4 regions of the Arthrobacter sp. TmtSoilC79 genome follow, and region 4 is predicted to be linked to each of the others. Evidence: riboswitches for the same ligand, from Rfam matches in the RefSeq annotation. Region 4 holds a riboswitch; each other region holds the start of a gene.
What was found. A riboswitch is a leader RNA that binds a small molecule or an ion and turns the genes downstream of it on or off. The one in region 4 is predicted to bind S-adenosylmethionine.

Region 1: it holds a riboswitch for S-adenosylmethionine, as region 4 does, so the genes downstream of both, AC6JA3_RS11815 (LLM class flavin-dependent oxidoreductase) here and AC6JA3_RS08025 (aminotransferase class V-fold PLP-dependent enzyme) in region 4, are expected to answer to the same signal.
Region 2: it holds a riboswitch for S-adenosylmethionine, as region 4 does, so the genes downstream of both, AC6JA3_RS02740 (DUF1737 domain-containing protein) here and AC6JA3_RS08025 (aminotransferase class V-fold PLP-dependent enzyme) in region 4, are expected to answer to the same signal.
Region 3: it holds a riboswitch for S-adenosylmethionine, as region 4 does, so the genes downstream of both, AC6JA3_RS16275 (hypothetical protein) here and AC6JA3_RS08025 (aminotransferase class V-fold PLP-dependent enzyme) in region 4, are expected to answer to the same signal.

What each region holds. Positions count from the first base shown of each region.
Region 1 covers NZ_AP046051.1:2,560,368-2,568,152, forward strand. Annotated here, with positions in the region: gene AC6JA3_RS11805 (ABC transporter substrate-binding protein) at 1-1,199, opposite strand, end outside; gene AC6JA3_RS11810 (NtaA/DmoA family FMN-dependent monooxygenase) at 1,196-2,611, opposite strand; gene AC6JA3_RS11815 (LLM class flavin-dependent oxidoreductase) at 2,676-3,773, opposite strand; SAM riboswitch class IV at 3,810-3,919, opposite strand; gene AC6JA3_RS11820 (LLM class flavin-dependent oxidoreductase) at 4,142-5,281, shown strand; gene AC6JA3_RS11825 (rhodanese-like domain-containing protein) at 5,323-5,778, shown strand; gene AC6JA3_RS11830 (MFS transporter) at 5,742-7,277, opposite strand; gene AC6JA3_RS11835 (PLP-dependent cysteine synthase family protein) at 7,471-7,785, shown strand, end outside.
Region 2 covers NZ_AP046051.1:566,746-574,530, forward strand. Annotated here, with positions in the region: gene AC6JA3_RS02725 (glutamate--cysteine ligase 2) at 1-247, shown strand, start outside; gene AC6JA3_RS02730 (O-succinylhomoserine sulfhydrylase) at 349-1,557, opposite strand; gene AC6JA3_RS02735 (rhodanese-like domain-containing protein) at 1,558-1,968, opposite strand; gene AC6JA3_RS02740 (DUF1737 domain-containing protein) at 1,965-2,231, opposite strand; SAM riboswitch class IV at 2,245-2,357, opposite strand; gene AC6JA3_RS02745 (NtaA/DmoA family FMN-dependent monooxygenase) at 2,523-3,851, shown strand; gene AC6JA3_RS02750 (aromatic amino acid ammonia-lyase) at 3,851-5,470, shown strand; gene AC6JA3_RS02755 (PLP-dependent cysteine synthase family protein) at 5,467-6,528, shown strand; gene AC6JA3_RS02760 (carboxymuconolactone decarboxylase family protein) at 6,867-7,349, shown strand; gene AC6JA3_RS02765 (amino acid permease) at 7,599-7,785, opposite strand, start outside.
Region 3 covers NZ_AP046051.1:3,570,906-3,578,690, reverse strand. Annotated here, with positions in the region: gene AC6JA3_RS16295 (matrixin family metalloprotease) at 1-355, opposite strand, end outside; gene AC6JA3_RS16290 (matrixin family metalloprotease) at 464-1,354, opposite strand; gene AC6JA3_RS16285 (VIT1/CCC1 transporter family protein) at 1,439-2,602, opposite strand; gene AC6JA3_RS16280 (hypothetical protein) at 2,832-3,023, shown strand; gene AC6JA3_RS16275 (hypothetical protein) at 3,020-3,337, opposite strand; SAM riboswitch class IV at 3,353-3,472, opposite strand; gene AC6JA3_RS16270 (sodium:solute symporter family protein) at 3,755-5,290, opposite strand; gene AC6JA3_RS16265 (helix-turn-helix domain-containing protein) at 5,557-6,132, shown strand; gene AC6JA3_RS16260 (endonuclease domain-containing protein) at 6,224-7,066, opposite strand; gene AC6JA3_RS16255 (APC family permease) at 7,312-7,785, opposite strand, start outside.
Region 4 covers NZ_AP046051.1:1,729,575-1,737,359, reverse strand. Annotated here, with positions in the region: gene AC6JA3_RS08050 (sigma-70 family RNA polymerase sigma factor) at 1-477, opposite strand, end outside; gene AC6JA3_RS08045 (DoxX family membrane protein) at 659-1,174, shown strand; gene aroA (3-phosphoshikimate 1-carboxyvinyltransferase) at 1,181-2,560, shown strand; gene rsgA (ribosome small subunit-dependent GTPase A) at 2,563-3,678, shown strand; gene hisN (histidinol-phosphatase) at 3,733-4,545, shown strand; SAM riboswitch class IV at 4,728-4,841, shown strand; gene AC6JA3_RS08025 (aminotransferase class V-fold PLP-dependent enzyme) at 4,873-6,282, shown strand; gene AC6JA3_RS08020 (class I SAM-dependent methyltransferase) at 6,432-7,256, shown strand; gene AC6JA3_RS08015 (metal-dependent transcriptional regulator) at 7,266-7,785, shown strand, end outside.

The DNA of each region.
Region 1 (7,785 bases), 830 kb from region 4:
CAGTAGGTGACCTTGAAGGACAGTTTCTCGCCGTTCTTCTCACGGATGCCGTCCGTTCCCACCTTCCAGCCGGCATCGTCCAGGAGCTTCTTGGCGCCATCGGGATCGTTCTTCAGCAGCTCGCTGTAGTCCTTGAAGTACGGCGTGGTGTGGGAGAGAACGCCCTTGGCCGGCTGGTCCGCTTCAGTCAGCAAGGTCTTGGTAATTTCCTCGCGGTTGATGGCCTTGGAGATGGCCTGACGGACGGCGGTTTCCTTGAGCTTGGGGTTGGTCTGGTTGGCGTACAGGTTGTAGACCACACCCGGGTTGGCCCGGGTTTCGTTCCAGAAGCCGTTGCCGTTGAACAGGCTGATGTCAGCAGCGGAGATCGCCGCCGTCGCATCGATCTGGCCGGACTGCAGGCTGCCCGTGCGGTTCCCTGCCTCAGGAATGATCTTGAAGGTGACAGTGTCCAGGTAGGCCTCGCCCTTGTTGCTGTTGGTGGCGGCGGGCCAGTTATAGCCCGCACGGCGTTCCAGGACAGCTTCCTTGTCCACGGTGTAGCTCTTCACGCTGAACGGGCCGGAGCCGGAAAACTTCCCGGCGCAACGGTCAGCTTCGGAAAGCGTGGCAGATGCCGGAGACAACAGGCCCAGTGTGAACGTGGACGTTGCCTGGAGGAACTGCGCATTCGGCTTGGAGAAATCCACCACCACGGTCTGCGGGTCCTTCACGGTGATGGCACTGACGTCGCTCAGGTAGGTGGAGCCCAGCGTCGCTTTGGCACCGAGTGCCTTGATGGCCTCGAAGTTGGTCTTCACCGAAGCAGCATCAATCGCGGTCCCGTCAGCGAAGGTGGCACCGCTGCGGAGGGTAAACGTGAAACTGGTGGCGTTCGTATTGGTTTCGAACTTCTCCGCGAGCCACGGAACGATCTCGCCCGTCTTCGGATCCTGAGACGTCAACGACGCCACGGTTTGCCGGGCAATCGCGATCGCATCGTTGTTGCCCACCTGCTGCGGGTCGATGCAGCCGCGGTCAACGGACACCGCGAAGTTCAGGTTGCCACCGGAGACCGGTGTGGCGTCGGCACTTTGCTGAGTGCCGGCGTCGGCCCCTCCAGCGCAAGCTGAGGCCAGGAGCGCAAAGGCTCCCAGTACGGAAACGACGGCGGCTGGTTTCCACAGCTGGCGCGCTGAGGTTGGGTTGGGGACGCTCATGCGACTTCTTCGCTTTCAGTGAGTTGGGTGCTGGTGAGTGATCCGCGGCGGGTCAGCGGGGCGCGGAGGCCAAGGTTCTCGCGGAGGTTGGTGCCTTCATATTCGGTACGGTAAACGCCGCGGTCCTGCAGGCGGGGAACCAGTTCGTTGACAATGTCATCCAGCCCGCCAGGGACAATCCATGGGGTGATGTTGAAGCCGTCAACTGCGCCGGTGTGGGCGTACTCGGCGAGTTTGTCTGCAATGTCGTCGTACGATCCCACCAGGCCGCGGCCGTTGAGCCGGGAACGGGCAGCGACGAACTGGCGGATCGACTGGCCGTTTTCCTTGGCGTCCGCGCGCCACTGGGCGGCCAGGTCCTTGGCGCTCTTCCCATGGAAGGCGTTGCCGCGGGTGGGGTTGGTGACGTCCACAATGGGGTCGATGTCCGGCAGTGGACCGTCGGGGTCGTATTCGGTGAGAGTGCGTCCCCAGAACTGTTCCAAGTAGGCGATGGCCGTTTCCGGACCCACCTGCAGCGAGCGGACCCACTGGTGCTTTTCCTCCGCTTCAGCGGCTGTGGCACCGAGGATGAACTCCTGGCCGGGGAAAATCTTCACGTCATCTGCCGGACGCCCGGCCTTGAGGGTGCGGGCCACGATGTCGTCGCGGAACTTCTTGGCATCTTCCAGTTCCGGGTGTGCCGAGAAGATCACGTCGGCGTTCCGCACGGCGAAATCACGGCCGTCCGGCGAATCCCCGGCCTGGAACAGAACAGGGTGCTGCTGGCTGGAGCGCGGCAATCTGCCGGTGATTTCGACGTCGAAACTCTCATCGTGGCGTTTGACCGTGGTGATGGCGTCCTCGCGGAGCCAGCGTGGATCATTCCGGGACCCGGCGATTGCGCCGTCAGCCCAGGAATCCCAAATAGCCTTGGCCGTCTGAACGAACGCTTCGGCCCGGACGTAGCGGTCCTCGTGCTTGAGGAACCCGCCGCGCCTGAAGTTGGCACCGGTCCATGCGTTGTCCGTGGTGACGATGTTCCATGCCGCACGGCCGCCGGACAGCAGGTCGAGGCTGGCCAAGCGGTGGGCAAGATCCGCGGGATCGTTGTACGTAGTGTTCTGCGTGGCAACCAACCCGATATTTGTGGTGATGGCTGCGAGCGCGGCGAGGGCGGTCTGCGCGTCGGGACGGCCCACGACATCCAGATCGTGGATCTTTCCGAGGTGTTCCCGGAGGCGGAGTCCTTCTCCGAGGAAGAACGCGGAGAAGAGTCCCCGTTCAGCTGTCTGGGCCACCCGGCGGAATGACTCGAAGTCGGTTTGCGAGCCGCTCTGCGCGTCCTTCCACACGGTGGTGTGGTTGACGCCTTGGAAGAAGACGCCAAACTGGATCTGGCCGTTGCCTGCGATGCGGTGATGGTTGGTCATGGTTCTGCTCTCTGAATCTGGCTCTGTGAGTGGGCTCTTGGCGGCGGGCGTTGGTCAGCCGGCCTCAGGCTGCGGCGAAGCGGTTGGCGGGGCGGGGAAGGCCGAAGGTTTCGCGGAGTGTGGCACCCGGAAGCGGCGGCACCACTAGCCCGCTGCGGTGCAGTTCGGGGAGCACCTTGTTAGCCAATTCGGGGAGGTCCACATCCAGTACCGCTGGCTTGAGGCGGACGCCGTCGGCTGCTGCGAACAGCGTGGTGAGCAGTTCCACCAAGCCTTCGGCGGTGCCCACGTAGCGGGCACCGCCCGTCCACTCTTCGTACGAGTCCAGTTCGGCAAGACGGTCCTCGGCGGTCTGCCCACGGGAATCGAGGATGACGTCCAACTCCACCAGGGTCCTCGGCGCACCAGCGGCGGCTGCAGCTTGGGCTGCTTGCGGGAGAGTGTCCGTGGTGTCTGCGGAGACCAGGGCAACGTCAGCCTCGACGGCGGGGATCAGCTCAGCGGGCGCGAACACCACTACCTGCCCTTGGAGTGGGCGCGGGATAATGGACGGTCCCTTCACGGAGAAGCGTTCACCTTCAAAGTCTGCGTAGTGCAGCTTGTTCCGGTCCAAGTATCGTCCGGTGGCAACGTCGCGGATTACGGCGTCGTCTTCCCAGGAGTCCCAGAGCCGGCGGCTGGCTTGGACCACATCTGCGGCTTCGCTGACTGCTTCGTCTTCTGGCAACTGCGTGCGCCCCACGGAGCGAGCTTCCTTGTCCAGGTTGTCCGCGGCGACCAGCCAACCCGCCCGCCCCAAGGAGGAATAGTCCAAGCTGGCCAGCTGCGTAGCTACATGGAACGGCTCGGTAAAGAGCGTTCCGGCTTCCGGGACCAGGCCGATAGAGCGGGTGATGGGCGCCGCGAAGGCCGCTCGCTGGATCGCATCAATCCGGCCCGCAATCCCGGTGCTTCCAGGATCCACCACCCGGGTGTCCTTGAACGTGGCCAGATGGAAACCGGCGATGTCCGCTGCCTGGACGGTTTCACGGATCCGCTGGCCCCCCAATAGCGCCTGCGGATCATGGTGGGCCTTGCGCCACGACGCGGGGTGGGCTCCGTCGCCGTCGAGCTCCAATGCGATAACGCGGGAGCGGAATTCGGGTACAGGTGTGGAAGGCATGATTCTCTCTTTCAGAGGCCGCACAGCGGCTGGGACGACATTCACTTGCCGCAGATGCGGCCTGGTCTGTTTCCGGAGCACCCCGCCACGTAATGCCTGAGGGTTGCCGCAGCACGAGCCGGTCCTTGGCGTGCTGACTCTTGACCTGGACTTGAATCTAGGAGGCTGTCCAAGGAATGTACAAACCGCTGGACTTGCGGCGTCAAGGCGGGAAATACCACGTCAAGGGACTGCCCGAATCGTCATTTTCGGGCTGGCGAAGGCTCGGTTGTGACGGACCGTTTCGCCGGATTTCGCTGGATTTAGTCCGGTTGAGCGCGGTGACGGATCGGCTTTGGCCTTCGCAGGGGCGTCCGTAGTGTCGTGCCATGCCGAAGCCTTCAGTTACTCCCCTGTCCGTCCTTGACCTGAGCCCGGTATCGGCCGGGCAGACCTCCGGCGATGCCTTGCGGAGCACCCTTGCCCTTGCCGCCGCTGCCGAGGCTTCCGGCTACTCCCGGTACTGGCTGGCCGAGCACCACCTCAACACAGGCGTTGCGGGGTCAGCCCCGCACATCCTGGCCGGGTTGGTTGCCTCAGCCACCAAGACCATCAGGGTGGGGACCGCGGCCACCTTGTTGGGGAACTACAGGCCGCTCCAGATTGCCGAAAGCATTGGAACGCTCGCCGCCGTTTTCCCGGACCGCGTGGACCTTGGCTTTGGTCGCTCCGGTCCGCCCAAGTCGCCCAGCGAGCCCGCGCCCGGAGTCGTGCCCGCTGACTCTTCGGAACCCACCGATCGGGTGGTTGACGGACTGCTGATCCCCGCGCCGCGCCCCATCTTCGGTGCGGTCCTGCCCAGGAAGTTCCGGCTGCAGGGCGAGCTGCTGGGTCGCTTCCCCGGTGATACGGACAACTTCGAGAACGACATCCAGGACATCATCGGATTTTTCACCGGCGAGTACAGGACCAAACATGGTGAGGAAGTCACGGCTACACCCGCCCTCGGCCAGGCGCCGCAGTTCTGGGTCCACGGCTCAACAGCCGGACCCAGTGCCCGCTTGGCCGGCAAGCTGGGCCTCCCCTTCGGGGCGAACTATCACGTGGCACCGGCGGGCGTCCTGGGCTCCATTGCCGAATACCGGGCCCACTTCGAACCCTCGGCGGCATTGCGGGAACCGCGTGTGATTGTCTCCGCGGACGTGCTGGTAGCCCCGGACGAACGCCAGGCCCAACGCCTGGCCCGCGGCTACGCGCACTGGGTCCACGGGATCCGCAGCGGCCAGGGCGCCATCCCGTACCCGTCACCGGAAGACGCGCTGGAGCTTTCCTTGGACGCCGAAGCCGGGGAGCTCATCAAGGATCGTCTGGAAACCCGGTTCGTCGGTGATCCACACCAGGTCAGCGAACGTCTCCGCACGTTGCAACGCGTCACCGGTGCCCAGGAGCTTCTCATCACCACCATTGCCCATGACCCCGCCGATCGGCAGAACTCCTACCAGCTGCTGGCCGAGGCCTGGGGTCTCTAGCGTTTCCGATTTTCCAATCACCACCTATATAAGGGAGCACCATGTCCACCGAAACCGCCGTCCAGGAAACCGAAGTCCAAGACACCCAGCTGATCACCGCCGATGCTGCAGCCAAGCTCATCGAAGAAGGCGCCCTGCTGATCGATGTCCGCAGCGAGGGCGGCCGCGCCAGCACCGGCGCAGTCCCCGGCGCTGTGGTGGTGAACCGCGAGCACGTGGAGGAGGACTTCAGCCTTGAATCCGCCCACCGGCTGCCTCAGGTTACCGGGACGGACCAGGAGATCGTGGTGTTCTGCGGCTCTGTCAACGGTTCACGACCCGTCGCGCAAAAGCTCAAGGTCCTCGGCTACGCCAACGCTGTCCACGTGGACGGCGGCTTCCCGGCCCTCCGCGACGCCGGCGTCCCCACCACCGGGCCCACCGCACCGCCCGGCGAAGCGGCACCGCCGGCCGCCACTGCTCAGGCGTCCACCGATTCGGTGGCTTCCGAGCGCTGAGTACCTGCCGCCGTCGGGCCTTCCGGCGTCAGCACCGCCGCCGTCGTCGCGGCTTCCCGTCCGGAAGTCACGACGGCGGCATTTGTCTTTGTGCGGTCCCGCGCCTCGCGCAGCCAGTCGAGTCCGCCGGCGAGCAAGGCGACGCCCAGCAAAATGCAGCACATCACGATGCCTTGATGGAAGGCGTCCTTGGAGGCTTCCCCTGTGGCCGCGCCGTGCGCCTGAAGGAACATGCCCGCCGCCGCGGCCGAGCACAGCGCCGCGGCGAACCTTTGGCTGAGTTGGTAGAAACCTGCGGCCACTCCGGCGGCGCCCACGGGTGCATGGGCCAGGGTGAGTGTCTGGTTCGGTGCGACCACCAGGCCGGTTGCCACACCTTGGAGAAGCCCGACGGCGGCCACCGCAAGAGCCGCTGTCCCGCCGTCGAGCCCCTGCACAAAAAAGTCCTTGGCGACCAGGCAGGCCAGGCTCCCCAGAAGCGCGTAAACGATCCCGGCACGCCCGTAGCGGGCCACGAAACGCCAGCTGAAACTGGACGCCAGCAGCATGCCGGCGGCTTGCGGCGCAAGGATGGCTGCGGCTGACAACGGAGCCAGCCCGGTCCCGGCCAGGAAATAGAACGCCGTTACAGCTGCCATTCCCGCGCCCACGCCAAATTGGCAGAGTGCCACCACGGTGCCCAGTGCGTAACCCTTGGATTTCGCCAGGTGGGCACTGAGCAACGGGGTTCGGCCACGCCGGTGGTACAGGATCTCCCAGCCGGCGAAGGCGAGGAGTGCCCCGGCACCGACAGCCAGCGAGGTCACAGCAATGGTGCCCGCGCCGTAGATCGTGGGAATGAGTGATGCCACCACTACTCCGCCTAGCAGCAGCGCGCCGAGGACGTCGATGGACGGTTTGGCTTTTCCGGGGTGTTTGCCTTCTGACCGCGGGAGGAGCCGGAAGGCAAGCGGCACCAGGATCAGCACCAAGGGAACGTTCGCCAGGAACAGGATCCGCCACCCGATCCCGGGGTCGCCCAGTGAGAGGACCAGTCCCCCGATCAGTGGTCCGCACACTGCAGCGGAACCACCGGCGGCGGCGTAGGCGCCCAAGGCCTTCGCGCGGTCGTGTCCCTTATAAATGTCCTGCAGGAGTCCGAGCACCTGCGGATTCAGGGTGCCCGCGCCGAGTCCTTGGAGGAGCCTGGCGATGATGACCAGCGAGGGGTCGGTGGCCAGTCCACCCACCAGGCTGGATGCGCCGAAGACCGCAATGCCCGCGATGAAAAGCGTGCGCCGCCCGACGATGTCGCCCAGCCTGCCTGCGGGAACCAATGCGACGCCGAACGCCAGCGAGTAGCTCGCCAGGATCCACTGCACGGACCCGGAATCGGCATGCAGGGAGGCGGACATCGCGGGAACGGCCAGGACGAACATTGACTGGTCCAGCAGCGTGATGAATCCGGCGCCCAGGCAAAGCCAGAGGGCGGAACGCTTAGCGTGATTTCCATGGCCCATGATTGTGGACTCTAGGCGGGTTCTGCCGGGGTTCGGGCATCGCGAGACACCCGGTTAAGGGGCGTTAATCCGGGTTACCGCCGGTGACTCGTTTATGACTCTTTGGGGCTTGTTCGCCGACGCTCCGGTCATGGAAGGACGCAGCGGGAAACGCTTTTTTGTGGGGCGATGGCCGCGTCCTAGCGTGGGCCGCATGACCGTGTATGAATCAATCCTGGACGCAATCGGCGGCACTCCCCTGCTTCGGCTGAAACGGCTGGGCGAAGGTGTCCGGCCCCGCATCTACGCGAAGCTCGAGTTCCAGAACATCGGCGGGAGCGTGAAGGACCGGGCCGCACTTTCCATGATCCGGGCCGCAGAACGGGCCGGTTTGTTGGAGCCCGGCGGGACCGTGGTGGAAGGGACCAGCGGTAACACCGGCATCGGGCTGAGCCTGGTGGCCGCGCAACTGGGCTATCGCTCGGTGATTTTCGCTCCGGCGGCCACGGCAGCTGAAAAGATCCGCCTC
Region 2 (7,785 bases), 1.2 Mb from region 4:
ATTGGAACTGGTCAAGGCCGGCATCCAGGAGTTGCTGGATCGGGGCAATGGCGCCCACGAGCAGCGGGAAGCGGCGGTGCGCTTTACCAACAGGAGGCACGGCGGTCAGAGCCAGGCGGGTAGTCCGCCTACCGCGGAAGCCTTGGCCGCCGTCGTCGGGCATGCAGCGAAGGTGACGGTCCGCGGAACCTCTGCCGACGCGCACAAGGAGCCCGCGCCGACGCTGGCCAGGGTCAGGCGGCCCTAGGTCCGCAGGTTTCCCCGGTCTTCCGTGGACTTCGCCACCGTGCCGGCAGCGTTGACTGCTCCGGCACGGTGGGAAGGAAGGATGCTTCCCCGGCTGCAGGATCAGACCTGCTTGAGGGCCTTCTCCAGGTCCAGGATGAGGTCGTCCACGTCTTCCAGGCCCACAGACAAACGGACCACGCCGTCGCTGAGGCCGATCGCGGCCCGGCCCTCCGGACCCATGGCCCGGTGGGTGGTGGTGGCCGGGTGGGTGATGAGTGACTTGGAGTCACCGAGGTTGTTGGAAATGTCCACCACGCGCAGCCCATCGAGCAAGGCGAACGCAGCCTCCTTGGCTGAGCGTCCGGCCGAAGGCGACAACTCGAACGTCAGCACCGTACCGCCGGCCTTCATCTGTTTCGCGGCAAGCTCGTACTGCGGGTGGGACTTCAGCAGCGGGTATTTGACCCAGCTGATGGCGGGTTGCTGCTCAAGCCACTCTGCGATCTTCAAAGCCGATGCCGAGCTGTGGTTTACCCGCAGGCCGATGGTCTCCAAACCCTTGGTCAGCACCCAGGCATTGAACGCGGACAGCGACGGGCCGGTGTGCCGCATGAGCTGCTTGACCGGGCCGTCGATGAACTCCTTGGTCCCCAGGATCGCGCCGCCCAGAACACGGCCCTGGCCGTCGATGTGCTTGGTGCCTGAGTACACAATCACGTCCGCGCCCAGCTCACCGCAGCGCTGCAGCAGGGGAGTGGCGAAGACGTTGTCGACGACGACGGTCGCCCCGGCGGCATGCGCCAGTTCGCTGACGGCCGCGATGTCCACGATTTCCTGCATGGGGTTGGACGGTGACTCGAAGAAGACGGCGGTGGTCGGCTCCGAGAGGGCTTCACGCCATTGGTCCAGATCCGGGCCATCCACGAATACCGTCTCCACGCCCCAGCGGGGCAGGATCTCATTGAGGATCACAAAGCAGGAACCGAACAAGGAACGGGCGGCCACCACGCGGTCGCCGGCAGCCAGCAAGGCACCCAAGGCGGTGAACACCGCGGACATGCCGGACGCCGTCGCAAAGCATGCCTCGGTTCCTTCGAGCAGCCGCAGCCGCTCCTGGAAGGTGGCCACGGACGGGTTGCCGTAGCGGGAGTAGACGAAGCGTTCGTCCTCGCCGGTGAAGGCACGTTCGGCCGCAGCGGCTGACTCATAGACAAAGCCGGAGTTCAGGAAAACCGGCTCGGAGGTTTCCTGGAAATTGGTACGGTCAAGACCACCGCGAACGGCCTGGGTGTCAGGGCTCCAGCCGGCGGCGTCGGGATTGAATGTCACTTACTCGGTCCCCAGGTTCGTCGGCAGGCCGCGGTTTTTCCAGCCGTTTACGGTGCGCTCGCCGTAGCGGTCCGGTTCGCCTTCAAAGCCTTCAAGGACGTTGTAGGCCGTGAAGCCGGCTCGCGTCGCGGCGATCGCGGCGGAGATGGAGCGCTGGCCGGAGCGGCAGATGAAGACGAGCTCCACGGCTTCGTCCTCGGGTGCCTGCTGCTGCAGGTCCTCGATGAAGCGGGAGTTGGGGATGCCGCCGGCGAGGTTCCACTGGATGAAGAGGGGATCGTTCTCCGTGGCTTTGGTGTCCGGGATGCCGATGTGGGCCCATTCGCCCTCGGTGCGGACATCCACCAGGATGGCGCCTTGTTCAAGCTTGGCCCACGCGTCCTGTGGGGTCAGGTCACCTGCGTAGCTCATGCGTGGCCCTCGAATGCTTCTTCGTCGTCGTAGTTCTCAAGCTGGTCCACTGCGTTGGCTACGGCCGCGTCAGCGTTGGCGATCGCAGCGGGAAGGACAATGGCTTGGGCAACAATGACGGTGGTGCCGTTGAACGTTGCTGCCGGGCTGCCATGGAGCACATAGCCCTCGGCGAGTGCGCTATGGATACGCTCACAAAATTCACGGTTGTCCGGGCCTGTAATCAGGCGGTAGGAGAGTTTTTCTTCAGTGGGTTCAGGCATTGCTGGTGCTCCTCAGTCACGCTTGCAGTTCGAATTTGTCGATACGCCGAGTAGTCACCTGAGGCACCCCGCCGGAGAGAGGGTTGCCGACCAGCAAGTCAGGGCTTTGCGCTGGTACTCATTACTCAAGAAAAACGTAACATCGACCGGCCTTGGGCCGCACTTGCGTGCTGTTCTCCGGCCGTCATGTTGCGTAATCGGGGGCTGCCCGGGACCTCACCAAATGTGACGTCCCGGGAGCATAATTGACCCAGTACGACCCCCTGTAACTTCGCATGAAATCAGGTCGCGGTGAACGGACAGAGCAGTTCTACACTCAAGCCCATGCTGCACTTTGGATGGTTTGTAGGCCACGGATTCGGTGTCCAGGGGTGGGGGACGCCGGGCTACGGCCTGGGCTACGACTGGAAGAAACCCGCCCTGTACCAGGACGCAGTCCGGGCGTTCGAACAATCCGGTTTGGACCTCTTCATCATTGAGGATTCCCTCACCGTGCCGGACACGTACGGCGGATCGGCGGAGGTCTCCCTGGCTCATGCCTCCTTCGCGCCCAAGCATGATCCCCTGGCGCTGGTCCCGTATCTTCTGTCCGCCACCGAGCACCTGGGGATCGTCCCGACGGTCAGCGCGTCCTTTTATCCGCCCTTCACAGCCGCCCGGCTCCTGGCCACGCTGCAACACTTCTCGGAAGGGCAGCTGGGCTGGAACGTGGTGACGTCCGGCAGCGACCTCGCCGCGCAGAACTACGGGCTGGACCAGCAGATCGAACACGACCTCCGGTATGAAAAGGCGGAGGAATTCGTCGACGTCGTCAGGCGGCTCTGGCGGAGTTGGGAACCTGGCGCTGTGGTTGAGGATGTGGAAGCCGGCATGTTCGCGGACCACAGCAAAGTGCATCCGATCAACCACCACGGCGACTTCTTCAAGGTACGCGGTCCCCTGAACACGGCGCCTTTGCCTGAAGAACCCGTGTTGGTGCAGGCCGGCGCGTCACCGCGGGGGAAGGCGTTCGCAGGTGGCCATGCCGACGTCGCCATTGCCTTGGCCCGCGGCGTTGACGGTATGAAGGCCTACCGGGACTCCATCCGTGCCGAGGCCGCCAAGGCAGGCAGGAACCCCGACGACGTCAAGGTACTTTTCGTCCTGAAGCCCACCGTGGTTGGCTCAACTGCCGAAGCTGAGGACTTGCGGGCCCAGCGCCGTGAACTCACCCAGCGGGACATCGACAGCCAGCTCAACTCCATTTCGTATCTTTCGGTGATCGACTTCAAACAATTCGACCTCGATGCTCCACTGCCGGAACTGAGTACCAACAGCAACCAGGGGACCTTGGAACACTTCGCCAAGGCGGCGCCTCCCGGTTCCACTTTGCGTGAGATCCTGCAGGCCCGGAGCGGCGGGGCAGGGGATTCGATCATCGGCACCGTGGGCCAGATTGCCGACTACCTTGAGTCCACCGGCTCCGAGGTGGGCGGCGACGGGTTCCTCTTTTCCGGTTTCGTGGATCCGGTGACGGTCCATGGGGTACTGGATAAACTCACTCCCGAACTGCGGCGCCGTGGCCTGTTGAGGAAGAGTTACGGCAATGGTGGGTTCCGGCAGAACCTCCTGGACTTTTGATGGCCTCTGCTGGGCCCCGCGCCCTTCATTTGGGAACGACGCCGATTTCCGCGCGGAGTGTTGCCCTAACGGCTGAGTCCTCGTTCCACGTGAAACTCAACCAAGATGCGTTGACTCTGATGACCCGCTCACGGGATGTTCTGGAGCATGCGGCGGCCTCCGGACAGCGGGTCTACGGGCTCAACACTTTGCTTGGATCCGGCAGGGATACCGCTGTGGAGGAGAAGTCGCTGCTGGCGTATCAAATCCAAGTCGTCAGGTATCACAACAGCGGCGTGGGCTCCTACTTGGACCGTTCCGCTGCCCGCGCTGTGATCCTGGCCCGGCTCATCGGGTTCAGCCGGGGAGGTTCCGGCGTGCGCCCGGAAACAGCCGCTTTCTATGGGGAGATGCTGAACCGTGGAGTCCTTCCCGCCATCCCGCGCGAAGGCTCTGTGGGTTCCTCGGACCTCACCCAGCTGGCCGCCGTCGCAGCCGTTGCCATTGGTGAGGGCCAAGCCTTCGACGCCGACGGCACTTTGATCCCCGGAGCCAAAGCGCTCGCCGACGCCGGCCTGCAGCCACTGGTCCTAGCGCCCGGCGAAGCGCTCGCCTTGGTCAGCGCCAACGCCTACTCCGTGGGCGTCGGAACCCTCGCCCTGGTGCGGTTGCAATACTTGGCCCGCCTGGCCGACGTCGCGCTTTCCCTCTCGCTGGAGACCACCGCCAGGTACGACGGCGGCGGGAACCTCAGTCCGTTTTCGCCGGCCATCCAAGCGGCCAAGGCGGTAAACGGCCAGGGTGACTCGGCGTCTGCAGTGCGCCACCTGCTCAGTGGTGGCTGGATGGAAGATGTGCGTCCCGAGGTGTCGGTGCAGGATGCGTTGTCCTTCCGGGCCGCACCGCAGACGCACGGGGCTTTTCGATCCCTCGTGGCGCAGCTGGATGCTGCGTTGGAGGTAGAGCTGAATGGTCGCGGCGACAATCCGTTGGTTGATGTCGAGTCCGGGCTCATGGTGTCCGGCGGGAACTTCCAGCCGATGCAACTGGCCCTTGCGTTCGAAGGCCTGCGGGTCGCGGTGGCACACGTGGGGATCTCCAGCGAGCGGCGCATCGCCAAGCTGTATCCGCCGCAACGGGCCATCCGGGCCAGGCACTTGCAAGCAGCATCGACTAAAGCCCCGTCTGCGGGGTCTGGACCCGGGGCCGGACTGGACTCTGCCCCGGCTGCCGGGCTTGCCCAGGAGGAACTGCCCGGGCTGCTGTGGTACTCCGCCGCCGGGCTGTTGGCCGAACTCAAGTTCCTGGCCGCCCCGGCCACCCTCGGCGCACCAACGCTGTCCGCCGACGTCGAGGACCACTCAACGCTGGCCCCCTTGGCCCTGCAGCAACTCGAAAAGTCGGTGGAAGTGCTGGAAAAACTGTTGGCAATCGAGGCATTGACGGCGTCCTATCTGCTGCTGGAAGCGGGAGCCGCGCAGCCGCTCGGGAAGGGGACAGCCGTCGTCGTGGGTCGACTCGCTGATGTGCTGGCCGACAGGCCGGCGGCGCCCGACCTCGTGGAACGGGCGCGGATTGCACTGCGGGACGCCACGGACCGAGTACTCCCGGAAACAGAGGAAGGGGCGGAGTTGCGGTGAACACAACAATTCGCAAACACGGAGTCCACTCGGCAACGGCTACCCCGGACGGGCTGGACGCCTCGGTCCTGGACAAAGTGGGCAACACGCCTTTGGTGAAGTTGGAGTCGCTGGGCCGCGGCCTGGGGAGCACCATCCACATCAAGCTTGAGTCCGAGAACCCCGGGGGCTCCATCAAAGACCGCACCGCCCTCAGCATGGTTCGCGCGGCCGAGAAGTCAGGCGAACTGAAGCCGGGAGCCACCATTGTGGAGAGCACCTCGGGCAACACGGGGATCGGCCTGGCACTGATCGGGCACCTGACGGGCCACCCAGTGGTGGTGGTGACGGGCGATACGATCTCCGAAGAAAAGCTCGCTGCGCTTCACAATTACGGGGCCCGCGTGATCCTGACTGACTGGAATGCGCCGTCCGAGTCACCGGAGAACGCCCGCGCAGTAGCCGCCCGGATCACCGCAGAGACACCCGGTGCCTGGCGGCCAATGCAGTTCGACAACCCCGCCAATCCCTTGGCGCACTATGAAACCACCGGACCGGAAATCTGGGAGCAGACGGGCGGCCAGGTCACGCACTTCGTTGCCGGCATAGGGACCGGCGGGACCATCAGCGGGAACGGGCGGTACCTGAAGGAACGCGTGGCGGATTCACGGCCCGGCGGGCACCTGGAAGTTGTTGGAGCCGACCCCTATGGCTCCGCCTACAGCGGCGGGCACCCCGGCGAGATCCTGGTGGATGGCGTGGGTAACTCCTGGCCGGAACCCGAATGGCCCAAGGCATTCGACCGCTCCATTGTGGACCGATTCCTGCGCATTCCCAACGACGAGGTCTACACCACCGTCCACAGGCTTCTCGACGAAGAAGGCCTGGCGCTTGGCCCGTCCTCCGGGCTCGCGGTGGCCGCGGCTGTCCGGGTGGCCCGTGCTGCGCCGCACGGTTCGGTGGTGGTGGCCATAGCGCCCGACGCCGGCACGAACTACCTGAGTAAGGCCTTCAACCCGGCATGGCTGGCCGAGCACGGCATCCGACTGGCCGCCGACACCCCTGCCGCGCGCGAATAGAACCTCTTTCACATCCCCCGGGTTTGGGGGCGCACCTTCTTTCACGTCCCCCGGGTTTGGGGTGAACCCTCTTTCAGGTCCCCCGGGTTTGGGGGCGCACCTTCTCTCACATCCCCGGGTTTGGGGGCGCACCTTCTCTCACGTCCCCCGGGTTTGGGGTGAACCCTCTTTCAGGTCCCCCGGGTTTGGGGTGAACCCTCTTTCAGGTCCCCGAGGTTTGGGGCGAACCTTCTCTCACATCCCCCGGGGTTGGGGGCGGACCTTCTCTCAGGTCCCCTGGGTTTGGGGCGAACCCTCTCGCGTCAGGCTGCATGGGCCCTTTGCGCTAGGCTCCAACCATGCCCGAACAGGAAACAAAACCACGTCTGGCCGGCTATCTGGACAAGCAACAGCCGGAACTTTATGCCACGCTGAGCCACTATTCCCAGCAACTTGTAGACGAAGCCGACCGACTGGGAATCTCGCGTCGCACGCTCGAACTCGTCAACTACTTGTGCTCGCAGATCAATGGTTGCGCCTTCTGCCTTGACCTTCACCATCGCCGGGCCCTGAAGTTCGGTGAAACAGAACAACGGTTGTCCTTGGTAGCTGTTTACAAGGAAGTTCAGCTCTTTGATTCCGCTGAAGTGGCGGCCATGGAAATCGCTGAGCAAATAACCCGCATGAGTTCTTCACGGCCCAGTCATGAGCTCTTTGAGAAGGCACGGCAGCACTACAGCGACGAGCAAATCAGTGTGCTCTGCATGGCTGCGATCGGCATCAACGCTTTCAACCGGCTGTCTATCTTGAGCGAGCACCCGGTCCGCGCAGGCAAGAAGTAACCCAGTGAGAAGTAGGCCCAGCAAATGTGGGGCGTGCCTCCGCCACCAACTTTGGCTCGCAGGGCCGATCCGACACACCTCTTGCCCGGCGTGTCAGGGCTGCCCGGGTTCAATGTGGGTGGTGGAGGTCCGGGAGGTGTGGCGTCCTGACCCTCTTTGAGATGGGCTCAGCCCCTGATCAACCCGTAAAGGTTGTCCAGGGGCTGAGCTGTCTCCAAACAAGGTCAGGAAGCTACGAACCAAGAAGAACTATGCGTCCGCTGCCTTCTTGAGCGACCGGCGTCGGCCGTACTTGAAGTAGAAGACGGCGTAGCAGGCGCCCACGAACGGAACGCCGAACAACAGTGCTGCGACCTGGTTGGGATCGAACGCGATACCGATCAGCGATACAAGGCAAAGTGCGAACGCCAGGATCGGGACCAGCGGGAACAATGGG
Region 3 (7,785 bases), 1.8 Mb from region 4:
TCACGGGCGCCGGGGTTCCCAGCGGTGCGTCTGCCTCTTCCAAGCCTGGCACAGGGTCCTGGCGTTGCCCGAACGGAACCAGCCCGGGCCGGGGCGCCTGGCTCTGCGTCGCGGAGGAGCCGTACAGGAACCGCTGGAGGTCGCCGCTGAAATAGGCCCCCGCACATACCAGGCCCAGGATGCCCAGGAAGAACAGGATGGCCGCGATGCTGCTGTGCTTGATGGGAGGTGTCGGCGTGGGCTCCGGCGCGTAGTGATGGAGGCTGTCCAGGGGATCATTTGGGGGATCATTTGAGGGATCATGGGGGCGGCGGGGATCGGGGTCCTGCCACTGGGGCGGCCCGTAAGGTTCCATGGAACCCCCTGACGTCGAGGCTGCGACGGGAGGTGGGGCGCCGCCGTCGGCCGTAATCGCCAGCATAGGTCCGGACGGGCCGGGAGTCCATGGCCAGGGAACGGGCTCTCAGATGTCCTTGCGGCAGGGGGCTGAGGCCAGGAGGTGCAGGCCGGTCAGGTCGCCCGCGGCAAGACCGTCAGGGGCGCCGATCTCGGGATACATCAATTGGACCGGGTCATCAACGTGGTCCAAACCCATGACGTGCCCCAATTCGTGCTGCATGACCGCCAGAACGTAGTCTGCTCCTTCAGGGCTGGCGAGGAGTTCGGAGACCTGGGGTGTGTCTAGCTCCAGGCTGCCCGTGATGTAGCTTTTGGGTCCTTTGTTGAGCGAATACATGGTGCTGCCGCCGGTACCAATGACTTTGTCCGCCAACGCCGGTGCCGCTTCAGGGGTGGTCCACGAAATCAGCAGAGGAGCCCAACGATCGCCGTATTTGGCCGGTTGATAAGGCTCCCGGCGGTCCACCGGCAACTCGTCGGTGGTGCCGTCGTTGACGAACCGGATCCCGGAAGCGGCGGAGACGTTGGCGATCGCCGTCTCCAGCAGGGCGTCGGAACCCTCCGGCGCGGAGGCGTTGTTCACCACGTAGTGCAGCGGCCGGCAGGGCGAGTACCCCACCGGAGTGCCGTCGTCGTTGGTGGCCAGGAACTTATATGAACTATTGGTGGTGGCGGGCGGCGCCGGCGGGGCCAGCGGGGCGTCCGCCTCCTCCAGCCCGGGAGGCGGGGCGTCTTCCGCTCGTGCGGGCGCTGCCTGTTTTTGCGCGCCCGGCGCTGCTCCAGGGACGCTCAAACCCGGGAAAAGGGCCGTGATCCGTGGGTCGCCATGCAAGTAGCCGCTGACCAGCACTGCCACTACAGCGGCAACTGCGGCCATGAGCACACCCCGCAGAATGCGCCACACTGTACCGGCACGCCGGTGTCTGGGCGCACGCGTTTCCCGCTCTGAGTCCACGGTTCTCCATTCCTCACGCCCTGGTCACGCGGGGCAGCGCGGAGGACGAACCAACATTACGGGCTGCGGGGGGAGCCGTCCAAACTAGACGATGGTGGCGCCGAACACCAGGCCCAGCCCGTAGGTGGCCGCAGCTGCTCCCAACCCGATCGCCAGCTGGCGCAGACCGCGGCTCAGGGGCGAGGTTCCGGACAGCAAGCCCACGACGGCGCCGGTCGCCAGAAGCGCGACGCCCACCAAAGCGCCGGCCACTACCAAGGCGGCGAAGCCGGTCATCCCAAAAATGAAAGGCAGGATGGGAACGATGGCGCCGGAGGCGAAGAAGCAGAAACTGGACATTGCCGCGCCCCACGCCGAGCCAACGGATTCGTGCTCATCGGTGGCGGGCTTCTCCGGCTGCAAGGAAAGGCTGGGATCGCAATCGCAGCTGAACAAGCCCATGCGCTCCGCGGCCCTGTGCTCTGCGGCCTCACGCGTCATTCCGCGGGCGAGGTAGACCAGGACCAACTCGTTGTGCTCGATGTCCAGGGACGGTGCGGCCGTGAGGGTGGCTTGCGTTGGCAACGTAGCGTTGAGCAGTTCGCGCTGGGAGCGGACCGAGACGTATTCCCCGGCGCCCATGGACAACGCGCCAGCCAATAGGCCTGCCACGCCGCTCATCAGCACCACGGGACTGGGCACACCTGTGGCGGCCATGCCCATGACCAGCGAAAGGTTGCTCACCAAACCGTCGTTGGCGCCGAAGACCGCGGCCCGGAAAGTTCCGGAGAGCCTGTTCCGTCCACGCGTTGCCAGGCCACGGACAACTTCCTCGTGGATCTGCTCGTCAGCCACCATGGCAGGGGTTGCCGCGGGTTCTGTGCCGTACGGCGAACGGCCCTCTGCGCGCTGGGCCAGGGCGAGTACGAACACTGATCCGAAGTTGCGGGCCAGGAAGCCCAGGAACTGGCTCCGGGCAGATGCTGCCTTGGGCATCCCGGCGTGCTCTCCCAGGAGCTTGAGCCAGTGGGCCTCGTGGCGGCCTTCGGCCTCGGCCAGAGCCAGCAGGATTTGGCGCTCTTCTCCATCGCGTCGCTGGGCGAGTTCGCGGTAGACGGCGGCTTCGGCCCGCTCGTCGGCCAGGTACTGCCGCCAGCGGCGGATGTCCGAGGACGTGGGATGCTGCGAGGCGTTGCCGGGGTCTGCTGTTTCGGGGGCGGGGTCCGGAGCGGGGCTCGACGAACCGTGGGATTCCTGGTGCTTTTGCACTTTTTCTCCTGTGCTGGGTGGGGTAGTTGCGGCCCCATTGCACGCCCCACTGTACCGCGTATTTGCGCGGATTTTTGGCCGGTATTCCTCAATCGGAATGTTCGGCGCACCGTAATTTTGGGCCCTTGACCCTCGCCTGCGCCGGTGCTCAGATGGAAGGACAGGGGCGGGGCCCACCCCGCACACGGTCACCAGGGCTTTGAGCGGCCCGCGAGACGGAGGTTGCACCATGGACACCACCGAATCACACGCCAACCACCCGGAACGGACCACCATTGAGTCCGACCCGGCCTACGATTACGCCGAAGACCAGCCAGTGGACGAGCCCTGGGTAGAGGAAGTAGACGCCCCGGAGGACGACGATCGCGTGGTTCCCCTGGACGAGTCTGAAGAATTCCGTGAGGAAGACGAGGAGATCTAGGACGGGTCCTGGTCGGTGAGGGTGTAGTGCTGCTGCACACCCGCCCGTTGGCCGACGGCGGCAACAGTCACCGTGAGGGTCCTGGACGACCCGCACCAGCGGGTGGGCCTGACGGCCCGGGCCAACGCCCCAGCGATCAGGTGCGGTTGGGGATGGCGGAACTTTGCCGTTCCAGCTTTTGCCACGATCGTCACCGTGCCGAGGAAGAGATCGACGGCGGGAATCACCGCGACCGTCGAGGCAACGGGGGCCGTGGGCTTGGAAATTGCCGGGTCTGATGAGTCGGCCGGGGTGGTAGTGCCTTGGTACGGCAAGGGACTTCTCCTTGGGGAGTGCTCTTGCCCGCTCGGTTGTCTCTGGTCCGGGACGGGCCGCTTCCTCATCCGAACCACCCGTGAACATGGGGTTGGTGTGTGGCCAGTCGGAGCTTGGCACCACATCTCTTGAAGCTGGGACAACCTTACCGCACACCACCCACCCCTCCCTCCCTCCCTCCTTCCCGTTGTGAGGCCTGCTCTGCGGGCTTTGGCGAGGTTTTAGGGAGCAAAGCGGGCCACGCAACGCCCTCTTCCTTCCCGTTGTGAGGCCTGCTCTGCGGGCTTTGGCGAGGTTTTAGGGAGCAAAGCGGGCCACGCAACGCCCTCTTCCCCGGGGAAAAAACAACGGCGGCGCTTCCCCGAAAAGGGGAGGCGCCGCCGTCGAACTTTGTTGTTGGGGTATTGCGTGGGGTCCTACTTGTGGCTGCTGACCGGGTGGGCCTCAGGGGGAAGTTCCTCAGAGACGGCCCCGGCAACGCGCTTGTCCCAGGCCTCACGGACTGCAGGGTCGGTGGGCGGGGTGAGCAGCGAAATCACCACGTAGGCGATGAAGGAGGCGGCGAGACCGTAGTAGATCGGCTCGTTGGCGTAGACGCCGTCCGCACTCGGAATGATACCGACGGCGAAGAGGATCAGCAGGGCAAGCGTCAGCACCGAGCCAACTGCCATGGACCACGCGGCGGCGATGCCCGTACCGCGCTTCCACACCAGGCCGCCGAGGATTGCCACGAGGAGGCCGCCGACCAGGATGTCGTAAGCGATGGTGAGGGCAACCACCACGTCCTGTGCGGCCATGGAGATCAGTACGGCCACAACACCGAGTCCAAGGACCCAGTAGCGGTTGGCCTTGACATCGTGCTCGGGGTTCTCGCTGTCATCGGTGTTGATGGTCTTGCCGAACCAGCTGGCCACGAACGGAACTACGTCGGCGCGGGCAACCGTTGCCGCTGCAATCAACGCTCCGGAAGCGGTGGACATCATGGCGGCAACAGCTGCTGCCATCACCAGGCCGCCGATACCGACGGGCAGGATGTGCGTTGCAACCTCTGCGTAGACAACGTCCTTGCCGAGGTTTGCGACATCGATATCCGGGAGGGCTACACGGGCAGCCAGGCCGATCAGTGCACCCGCGATGCCGTAAAGGATGCAGTAAACACCGGCGGTGGCGCCGCCCCAGCGTGCAACGGTGGGGGTCTTGGCAGTGAACACACGCTGCCAGATGTCCTGGCCGATCAGCAGGCCCAGGGTGTAGACCACAAAGTACGTGATGATGGTCTGGGTGCCGATGCCGTCGATCTGGAAGAAGCTGTCCTCAAGCCGTGAACGGATGCCATCCATGCCACCGGCTGCGTTCATGACGAACGGGAGCATGAGGAAGAAGATGCCTACGGTCTTGATGATGAACTGCACCTGGTCGGCCAGGGTAATGGACCACATGCCGCCGATGGTGGAGTAGACCAGGACGATCGCGCCGCCGACTGCGATCGCCAGCCAGCGTTCCCAATCGAAGAGGACCACGAAGATGGTGGCGTAGGCGCCGGTGGAGGTTGCGCAGAGCATGAGTGTGTAGGCCAGCATGACGATGCCGGAGGTCTGTGTTGCCCTGCTGCCGTAGCGCAGGCTCAGCATCTGGGAGACCGTGTAGATCTTCAGGCGCTGGATGGTGCCGGCGAACAGCAGGCTGAGCAGCAGGACACCCGAGCCGATGGCTACGACCAGCCACATGCCGGAGATGCCGAACTTGTAGCCGAGGCCTACGCCGCCCACGGTGGATGCGCCACCGAGGACCACTGCGGCCATGGTTCCTGTGTAAAGGAAGGGGCCCAGGCGGCGGCCGGCCACCAGGAAGTCGCTGTTGTTCTTGGTGCGGGACTTGCCCCACCAGCCGAATGCCAGCATGGCGAGCAGGTACACCACCACGATTGCGATGTTAATAGCCGAAGATTCCATGAACGGTCCTTGGAGCTGATGCACGGAGGTTGGGGTTTTCGACGATACTCCTGCGAAGCGTCGAAGTCTCTGTGCTGACGATTGGAGATTGGGGAGGTGTTGTGTGCCTCACAGACAACACTTGTTGCCTATGAGGATATGTTGTGATCGGAGTAACAGTCAAGATGCTTTGGTCATGGTTACGCGGATTCTGGCCCTGTTGGTCCGTCTCCCGGCTACTATTGCTCCAATGACAGGGCCACATGACAGGCCTGAAAGGTTCGTGAATGAAGGCTCTCCCCGTTGAACCGAGCAATGTACCCGTTGCCATCGGTTCCAGAATCCGCGCAGCCCGGCAGGCGCAGCGACTCACCATCGAGCAAGTGGCAGACGCTACCGGGCTGACCAAGGGCTTCCTCAGCCGCGTGGAGCGCGACCTGACCTCTCCGTCGGTCGCTTCCCTGGTCACCCTGTGCCAGGTGCTTTCGGTCTCGGTTGGCGACTTGTTCGCCGCCCCGGAAACGCACCTGACCAAGCGCGACGACGGCCCCCGCATCTCCCTGGGTGGCCAAGGCATCGTGGAGCGGTTGCTGACGGCACGTTCGGAGCGCCGCCTCCAGATTCTGCAGGCCACCATCGAACCTCGGGGCCGTGGGGAAAACGAGCTCTACGCCGTGGATTGCGATGTGGATGTCCTGCATGTGGTCAAAGGCCGCATCAAGCTGATTCTGACCAACGAGGAGTACGACCTCGAAGAAGGGGACACGCTCTCCTTCCCTGGCCGTGAACCCCACACGTGGATCAACCCCACGGACGAGACCGTCGAGGTGCTCTGGGTCCTGGTGCCGGCGGCGAGCCGCTAGTTCCTTCGAGCCACGGCGCTCCTTCCCGGTTACCCCGAATTTTTGGAGCTGTGGTTCTCCTTGGCCTTGCCACTGCGGGGGGAGGCTCGATTCAGCTGCTGACGAACCGGGGAGGAACGTCGCGAAGCCTTTCCAGGACTGCCCTGATTTCCGCAATAACCCGGTCCGGTTCGTACCAGATTGCCTCCGGCGGATAGCGAAGGACAGAGAATCCCTTGAGTGTGGACGCGTTGTTCCGGAACAGGTCCCGGCGCAGGGAAGCCCGGTCCGCATGGAAAGCGAAGCCGTCCACCTCCACAATGAGCATTCCTTCGATCAGGAAGTCCACGCGGCCGATGCCTGGGAGTTGCACCTGGGCATCATAGCCAATCCCGTGGGCTTTGAACAGGTACTGGGCGTCAACTTCCACGATGGATTCGGCCCGCAGATCGAGTTCTTGAAGGATCACGAGAGCCGGCCGCGACTTGTCTGCAGAGAGTTCCTCCCGCAGCAGGGCCAAGGGAACTCCGTGAAGCCGAACAGCCGAAACTGCCATTGCTGCTGCGGCGTTGGGCTCGAGGCATCCGAGCGAGTGAATCACGGCATCCTCCACGCCCGCGACGGGAAGTGTTGGATCGCCGTCGAACCTCACGGTCCGGTGCCGCACGAAACCTGATCCATGGCCGTGGTTACACGCCAAGTGGTGCCGTTCGGGCGGCCTCCTGAGCCACAGACCGTAGTGGCCGGCGGCGCTCGCGCACGTCACTTTGGCGTTGTTCCGGATCGCCGCGGCAAATTCCGCCCTGCAGCCCTTGAGCATGAAGACGCCACGGCGCGGTTGCCCGGCTCCCTGGGTGGGCAGCCGGGCAACGTCCGTACGAGAGTAGCCTGCGGCCAGGAGTTGCCCGGTCCGAGCCACGCCGCCTACTTTTTGGAGGTACTGGAGAGCATCCATCCAGCAAGTCCACCGGGACTGAGGGGCGCAGGGAATGCCGGGGTGCCCGTATGTGGGTAACCCAGGAGGCTTTCCGGATTCGTGGTGCGTGCGTTCCTTCCCGGTTGCCTCGGGTGGCGCGTGCGTTCCTTCCCGGTTGCCTCGGCACAGGAGGCCCAAGGCTGATCCCTGGACACGGAAATCCGGCATCCATGCTCCCCGCTCCCGCCAGGAAGTGGGGAGGAGCGCGGCGCGGGTGGGAGCGGTCAGCCGACGTGCACCCATGGCCGGCGGGTGATGTCCGGCTCTGCCTCCCGCAGCACTTCACGGGTCACCGGGGCGATCTCGCCTTCCCCGAAGAACAGGAATTTGCTGAGGTTGGAGATCGGGTTGCCCTCGGTCCAGCGGAAGTAGATGTGCGGCATGAACCCAGTGACGTCGCGGATGTGGAGCAGCACTGCGGCAACGGTATTGGGAACGTTGTTGCTGTGCACTTCAAGGATCTTGAAGCCGTGCCGCGTCTTGCCGACCACCTTCAGTTCCTGTTCGAAGTCCGAACTGTCGTCCACGATCACTTCAATAAAGACGGCGTCGCAATCGACAGGCAAGTGGCTTGCCTCTTGGGCGTGCTGGAGCTTCTCGCGGTACCGGCTGGCGCTGAGGTGCTTTGGTTCATGGGCGATGATCCGGACCGGCCCTTCGGAAGCGTTGGCGGTGAATTCCAAGGCTTTCTCGTCCAT
Region 4 (7,785 bases):
CTCTGCCTTGGCCAGCTGCCAATCCTCGATGGTGTCCGAGTTGGACTGAAGCGGCTCGCGCTGCCGCTTCCGGTAAAGGTTGATGTAGGTATTGGTCAGGATGCGGTACAGCCAGGCTTTGAGGTTGGTCCCTGGCTTGTACTGGTGGAAAGCCGAGAACGCCTTGGTGTAGGCCTCCTGGACCAGGTCCTCCGCATCCGAAGGGTTTCGCGCCATCCTCATGGCAGCCGAATACAACTGGTCCACATACTGCATGGCGTCACGCTCGAAGCGCTCCCGCCGTTGCTCGGAAGTCTCCGAAGCGACGTCGACGTCGGGTGCGGCCGCTGCGTCTTCCGCGCCGGCCGCCTGGTACATGGCCGCTGCGGCCGGTTCCGTGGTGCTCATCGTTGCCAAGTCTACTGTCAGCTGCGGGGAATCCGGCTGTGGGCCGTACCCGTGCTCCGGTAGAACCACACGGTCCTTAACCAAAGTCAAAAAATCAACTCCGTTCACCAAGGCGGCAACACCTTGCCGCAGTCCGGTCTCCACCGCACCACTAGTTCACAACGGCCGCCGCTGGGTAAATATTCCGCAAAGGTGCAAGACTAGAGCAGACTGCACCCCTTGAACACAACACTCATTGAAATAGTGTGGCAAGCCATCCAGGAGGCAAGACATGTCTGTTATCCGTTTTCTCGCGCGGCCGATGCTCGCGTCCAGCTTCGTCGTAGCAGGTCTGGACAAGCTCAGGAACGCGGACGACACCGCCAAGCAGCTCTCGCCCGTTCTTCGGCGGGCCTCGGAGTCCCTGCCTTTCAAGGCGGACGAAAAAACCCTTGCACGCCTCATCGGCGGTGCCCAGCTGGGAGCAGGAGCGCTGCTCGGTTTGGGTAAACTCTCCCGTTTCGCCGCCACAGTGCTGGCAGTAACCTCGGCGCTGAACTCTTATGTGGAATGGCGTTCAGCGGACATCAGCAGCAAGGAAGGCCGCAGCGCCCGCAAGGCCCAGCTGCTGAAGAACATCTCCCTCACTGGTGGCGTGCTGCTGGCCGCGGTTGATACCGACGGACGACCCAGCATCGCCTGGCGGGCGGAGCACCTGGCCGCCGATGCCAAAAAGGTGACGGGCAAGCAGATCAAACGCGCGGACAAAGCAGTACGCAAGGCCGTAGACAACGCAGTTGGAGCATAAGGAAGCATGACAGGTACCACCGCCGCACACACCGGACCTACCAAAGCCGACGGGTTGCCACTCTGGCCGGCCCCCTTCGCAAGGGGCCCCGTGGACGCCACGGTGACGGTACCTGGTTCAAAGTCGCTGACCAACAGATTCCTGGTGCTGGCGGCTTTGGCGGACGGTCCATCGCGCCTCCGTGCTCCACTGCACTCCCGTGACTCAGCCCTGATGATCCAGGCACTGCGGCAATTGGGGGCCACCGTCACCGAAGTGACCGGCGATGGCCACTACGGACCGGATCTTGAAATCACCCCGATGCAGCCTGCTGCCGTCATTGCAGGTGGTGCCGGAACCGCCATCGACTGCGGCCTTGCAGGTACCGTCATGCGGTTCGTACCGCCGCTGGCCGCCTTGCGCGCCGGAGCTACCGTCTTCGACGGCGACCCCCACGCCCGCAACAGGCCCATGGGAACCATCATTGAGGCCCTGATTGCCCTCGGTGTCCCTGTTGCAGCAGAGGGCGGAAGGACGCCGTCGGCCCTTCCCTTCACCGTGGAAGGCACCGGCGAAGTCCGGGGCGGCCATTTGGTGATCGATGCCAGTGCGTCCTCGCAGTTTGTCTCCGCATTGCTGCTGGTGGGGGCGCGGTTCACCGAAGGACTCCACCTGGAACACGTCGGCAAGCCCGTGCCCAGCCTGGACCACATCACCATGACCGTGGAAGTCCTCCGCAGCGTTGGTGTCAGCGTTGATGACTCCGTGCCCAACCATTGGAGGGTGTCCCCTGGCCCCATCCGGGCGTTCGACCAGAGGATCGAGCAGGACCTCTCCAACGCCGGGCCCTTCCTGGCCGCGGCACTGGCAACGCAGGGCACTGTCCGCATCCCCAATTGGCCGGCCGGAACCACCCAGGTCGGCGATATGTGGCGGTCCATCCTCGCTGCCATGGGAGCCACCGTCACGCTGGAAAACGGGACTCTCACGGTGACGGGCGGCCCGGTGGTCAAGGGCTCGGAATTCGACGAAACCAGTGAACTCGCGCCCACGGTGGCGGCCTTGTGCGCACTGGCCGATGGCCCCTCGCGGCTGACCGGAATTGCCCATCTCCGTGGCCACGAAACAGACCGGCTCGCAGCACTGGTCAACGAAATCAACGCCTTGGGCGGCGACGCAGAAGAGACCGCCGATGGCCTCATCATCCGACCAGCCACACTGCACGCCGGGGTCGTCCACAGCTACGCTGACCACCGCATGGCCACGGCAGGAGCCATCTTGGGCCTCGCCGTCGAGGGCGTCCAGGTCGAAGACATCGCCACGACGTCCAAGACCATGCCGGAGTTTCCTGAAATGTGGGCCCGAATGGTGGGAACCATCTCCGGCACCACGGTGGAGAACAACTGACCATGGGCCGTGATGCACGCTCCTGGGATGAGTCCGACGTCCGGATCCGACCCAACAAAAAAGGGTCCAGGCCAAGGACCAAGGACCGGCCCAGCTACGATGACGCGGTTATTGGCCGGATCATCACCGTTGACCGTGGGCGCTACAGGGCGATTGTGGACGAGGATTCCGCGAACGCCCGCGTCGTTATCGCTGCCCGTGCCCGCGAATTGCGGCGGAACCCGGTAGTACCTGGGGACTTCGTGGCCTTGGTGGGCGACGTCTCCGGATCGCCGGACACCCTGGCGAGGCTGGTCCGCGTGGAAGAACGGCGGACCCTCCTGCGCCGCAGTGCCGACGATACCGACCCGATCGAACGGGTGGTGGTGGCCAATGCCGATCAGTTGGTCATTGTGGTGGCGGCCGCCAACCCCGAACCGCGCACCGGGTTCATCGATCGCGCCCTGGTGGCAGCCTACGACGCCGGCATTGAGCCGTTGCTCCTTATCACCAAGGCGGATGTCAAGGATCCAGCGGAACTGCTCGCCAACTACCTCAGCCTGGACTTCCCGGTGATCATCAGCCGCACCGCCGACTCCGAAGCAGGCGGCATCGACGCCCGATCCGACGACGGCCTCTCGGCCCGGCTGGACAGGGATGCCGTAGCGCAGCTGCGCTCCCACCTCGGCGGAAAAGTCACCGTGATGCTCGGCCATTCAGGCGTCGGCAAGTCCACCATGGTCAATGCCCTGACGGGGGCAGAGCGGGCCACCGGCGGCGTCAATGCCGTCACAGGCCGTGGCCGGCATACTTCCTCCTCCGCCTTGGCCCTGAAACTATCCGACGCCCCGGCCGGCAGCTGGATCATCGACACTCCCGGCATCAGGTCCTTCGGCCTTGCCCACGTGGATCCGGACCGGATTCTGCATTCCTTCCCGGATCTCGAGCCTGGAACCGAGGCTTGCGAACGGGGCTGCAAGCACGATGCCACCGCCATCAACTGTGGACTGGATTCATGGGTGAACGAGGGCCATGCCGGACCGTCGGGTGTGGCGCGGTTGGCTTCGCTGCGCCGGCTGCTGGGTGCGGACCCACGGTTGGAAGCAAAAGAGACCAAGGAACTGGGCACCGTCAACTGATCGTTTGGGGCTTCACCTCCCCCCGCAGCGAATGTTTCAGGATAGTTTGGTGGCATGACCCATCCCGTTTCCACCTACAACGATGACCTGCGCCTTGCCCACGTCCTCGCTGATTCCGTCGATGCCCAAACCATGGATCGCTTCAAGGCTTTGGACCTCAAGATCGAAACCAAGCCCGACCTCACCCCTGTCACTGACGCTGACAAAGCGGCCGAGGAAGCCATCCGGGGTCAACTCTCGCGTTCGCGTCCCCGCGATGCAGTCCTGGGTGAGGAATTTGGCAGCACCGGACATGGCTCGCGCCGTTGGATCATTGATCCCATCGATGGCACCAAGAACTTTGTCCGGGGTGTACCGGTGTGGGCTACGTTGATCGCGTTGGTTGATGAGGGAGAACCGGTTGTGGGTGTTGTCAGCGCCCCCGCCTTGGGCAAGCGCTGGTGGGCCGCCAAGGACATGGGTGCCTACATGGGCCGGTCCCTGGCTGCGGCCACGCGGTTGAAGGTCTCCAACGTCACCCAGCTCTCCGATGCCTCGTTGTCGTACTCGAGCCTGTCCGGTTGGAAGGAACGCGGCAACCTGGACGAGTTCCTTGGACTGACGGAGGACGTCTGGCGAACCCGCGCCTACGGTGACTTTTGGTCCTACTGCCTCGTCGCCGAGGGTGCCGTGGACATCGCCTGCGAGCCCGAACTGAACCTCTACGACATGGCGGCCCTCGTCCCGATCGTGACTGAGGCCGGTGGCCGCTTTACCTCCCTTGAAGGCGAGGACGGCCCTTTCGGCGGCAACGCACTGGCGACCAATTCAATCCTGCACTCAGAGGTACTCAAGCGTCTCAACCCAGGTTTGGACGATCTCCTCTAGTTCCAGTCCGCTGGCAACGTTTAGGTCCTTTCAGCGAATATTCGACGGCAGATGCCCCCTTTGGTGGGCGTCTGCCGTTTTTTCTTCGTCAAAGTTCCGTTTTACAAGCCTGCCGTAACAAAGTGCTTAACATTGCGCGGCGACTTTGGAGGGCCGCTGGAGGTGCCCTAACCTTTTTTACAGGTCACGAGTGCCAGCGCTAAACCCCGGTTTGCTGGCCGGCAACCCTCCATTCGCGGTGGGGTGCCCCGGGTGACGACCCGGCCGGTCCGGAACGGATGCGGCAAGCGCGGATCCCCTATGGGGGTCCCTCTTGAATGAGGTCCCATGAGTACCGTCACGTTCGATGCCAACGCCATTCCTTCCTTTGTCGAAGAAGCCCCGTCACCGGCAGCTGCTGCAATCCGCCCGCTCGCCGCGGTCACAGGCGCCGAGCTGCAGGCCCCGCTGATCCAAGGCGGCCACGTTCGTTACGCCAACCTGGACTATGGAGCATCGGCTCCGGCGCTGACCATCGTCTCTGCATATCTCAACGAGGTCCTGCCCTACTACGCCAGCGTGCACCGCGGCGCTGGTTATGCTTCACAGATCAGTACCTCGGTCTATGAAAACTCGCGGAACATCGTGCGCGACTTCGTGGGTGGGCGCCCGGACGATTCCGTCATTTTTACGCGGAACACCACCGATTCCCTGAACCTTTTGGCCGGCTGCCTTCCGCAGACCGATGGCCGGTTCTCCGGCGAAGTCCTCTACCTGGACATCGAGCACCACGCCAACCTGCTCCCCTGGCAAGGCGTACCGCACCGCAGCGTGGTAGCGGCCTCCACATTGACTGCCACGCTGGACAAGCTTCGTGCCGAGTTGGCGCAGGGCGGGGTCAGCCTGCTTGCTGTCACCGGTGCCTCGAACGTCACCGGTGAGATCCTCCCGATAGCCGAACTCGCTTCTCTGGCACATGAGTACGGCGCCAGGATCGTGGTGGATGCAGCCCAGCTGGCGCCCCACCGCAGGATCAACATCACCGAAGCCGACGTCGACTACATCGTTTTCTCGGGCCACAAGTTGTACGCGCCCTTCGGTGCCGGTGTAGTGGTGGGCCGTCCGGACTGGCTCGACGCCGGCACCCCGCACCTGGCCGGTGGAGGCGCCGTCCGTGAAGCCCGACTGGACTCCGTCAGTTGGGCCACCGGACCCGCCCGTCACGAGGGCGGCTCCCCCAACGTGCTCGGCGCCGCAACCCTTGCACGGGCGACGCAGGTCCTCGCCGGACTGGACCAGGAGGCCTGGCACTCCCACGAGGCCGCCATCCGCTCCTACCTGGTGGACGGTCTTGAGGCCATTGACGGAGTGACGGTCCACCGGATCTTCTCCGACTCCGTGGACACCATTGGCGTCGTCAACTTCTCCGTGGAAGGATTCGACGCCGGTTTGGTCGCCGCCTACCTGGCCGCCGAGCACGGCGTTGGCCTCCGGGACGGCCGCTTCTGCGCCCACCCGTTACTCAAGCGCCTGGGCCTTCCCTCGGGATCCCTGCGTGCAAGCTTTGGCGTTGGCTCCCGCCTGGAGGACGCCACAAGGCTGCTGGCGGGCATCGAGAACCTCAAGGACAACGGACTTGGCTGGGACTACGTGGTGGACGAAGGCCGCTGGGTACCTGCCAATGACCACCGCACCTACCCCGAGTGGGCTCCCAATACTCCCGGCACAGCTGGTGCCGCTCCCTGCACCGTGGACTAGAGCGCCACCGCCGACTAAGACATCACCGTGGGGCAAGCCGCTCCATCGGGACCGGTGGGCTTCCCGGACGTGAGGCATCAGGTCGTGTCCGCTGCGGTAAATTCGTAGGGTACCTTTTTGGCGAGCCTGTGAAGGAGTCTTTGGTGGCGATACGTTCTACGGCTGCCTCGAACGGGCGGCCCGCCATTCCCGCACCGGCCGGACCACGTGGACCCAAGCTTCATGCCCACCGCCGCCATGAATTCGGCCAAAGCTTCCAGGATGGCGGAGAGCACTACGATCGCGTACGGCCCGGGTATCCCCTGGACTCCGTCGAGTGGCTGGTTCCCGAAGGAGCCGGGACAGCCGCAGACATCGGAGCGGGGACGGGCAAGTTCACGGCACTGCTCGTGGAGCGCGGACTGGACGTTGCCGCCGTCGATCCTTCCACCGACATGCTGGACCAGCTGCGGAAGTCCCACCCCAACGTCGTCGCGTTGGAGGGAACTGCCGAGTCAACCGGACTGGCGGACTCAGCATTCGACGTCGTCAGTGTCGCCCAGGCCTGGCACTGGTGCGAACCGCTCGCAGCGAGTACGGAAATTGCCCGAATCCTGAGGCCGCATGGCACCTTGGGCCTGATCTGGAACCAGTTGGATACCGAGGTCCCCTGGGTACATCGGCTCTCGCGCATCATGCATGCAGGGGATGTCCACAAGCCTGGCTTCCGGCCAGTCGTCGGCCCGGAGTTCACCGGCCTGGAAAGTCACTTCACCCGGTGGGAAGACGCCTTGACGCCGAACGACATCATGGAGTTGACCAAATCCCGGAGCTATTACCTCCGGGCCAACGATGCCACGAGGGCCAAAGTGATGGGGAACCTGGAATGGTACCTCTACGAGCACCTCGGATACGTGGCCGAAGAGACCATCAAGGTGCCGTACGTGACCCAGACGTGGCGTGCATCCAGGAACTCCGGACCCCTTCCACGGTAGGCTTGGGATGTGAAGACCAGTACGCCCTCCTCCTCGATCGAGGACTACGTCAAGGTCATCTACTCCTATACGGAGTGGCAAGACAAGCCGATTACATCCTCCCAGCTTGCCCAGCGCCTTGGTGTGGCCAATTCTTCCGTGTCCGAAATGGTCCGGAAGCTCAAGGACCAGGGCCTGGTGGACCACCAACCGTACAGTGCCATCCGCCTGACCCCTGCCGGCATGCGGCTTGCACTGGCCATGGTGCGCCGCCACCGCCTCATCGAGACCTACCTGGTGGAAGAACTCGGGTATAGCTGGGACGAGGTCCATGACGAAGCCGAGATGCTGGAGCATGCGGTTTCGGATACCTTCATTGAGCGCATGTCCGCCAAACTGGGCCATCCCGTCCGGGATCCGCACGGAGATCCCATCCCGTCGGCAGACGGTTCGGTTGATCTTCCGCACGCTTACCGCATGATCGAGCTCGACCAAGGCCATTCGGGCCGTATCACCCGGATCAGCGATGAGAACCCTGAACTCCTCAGGT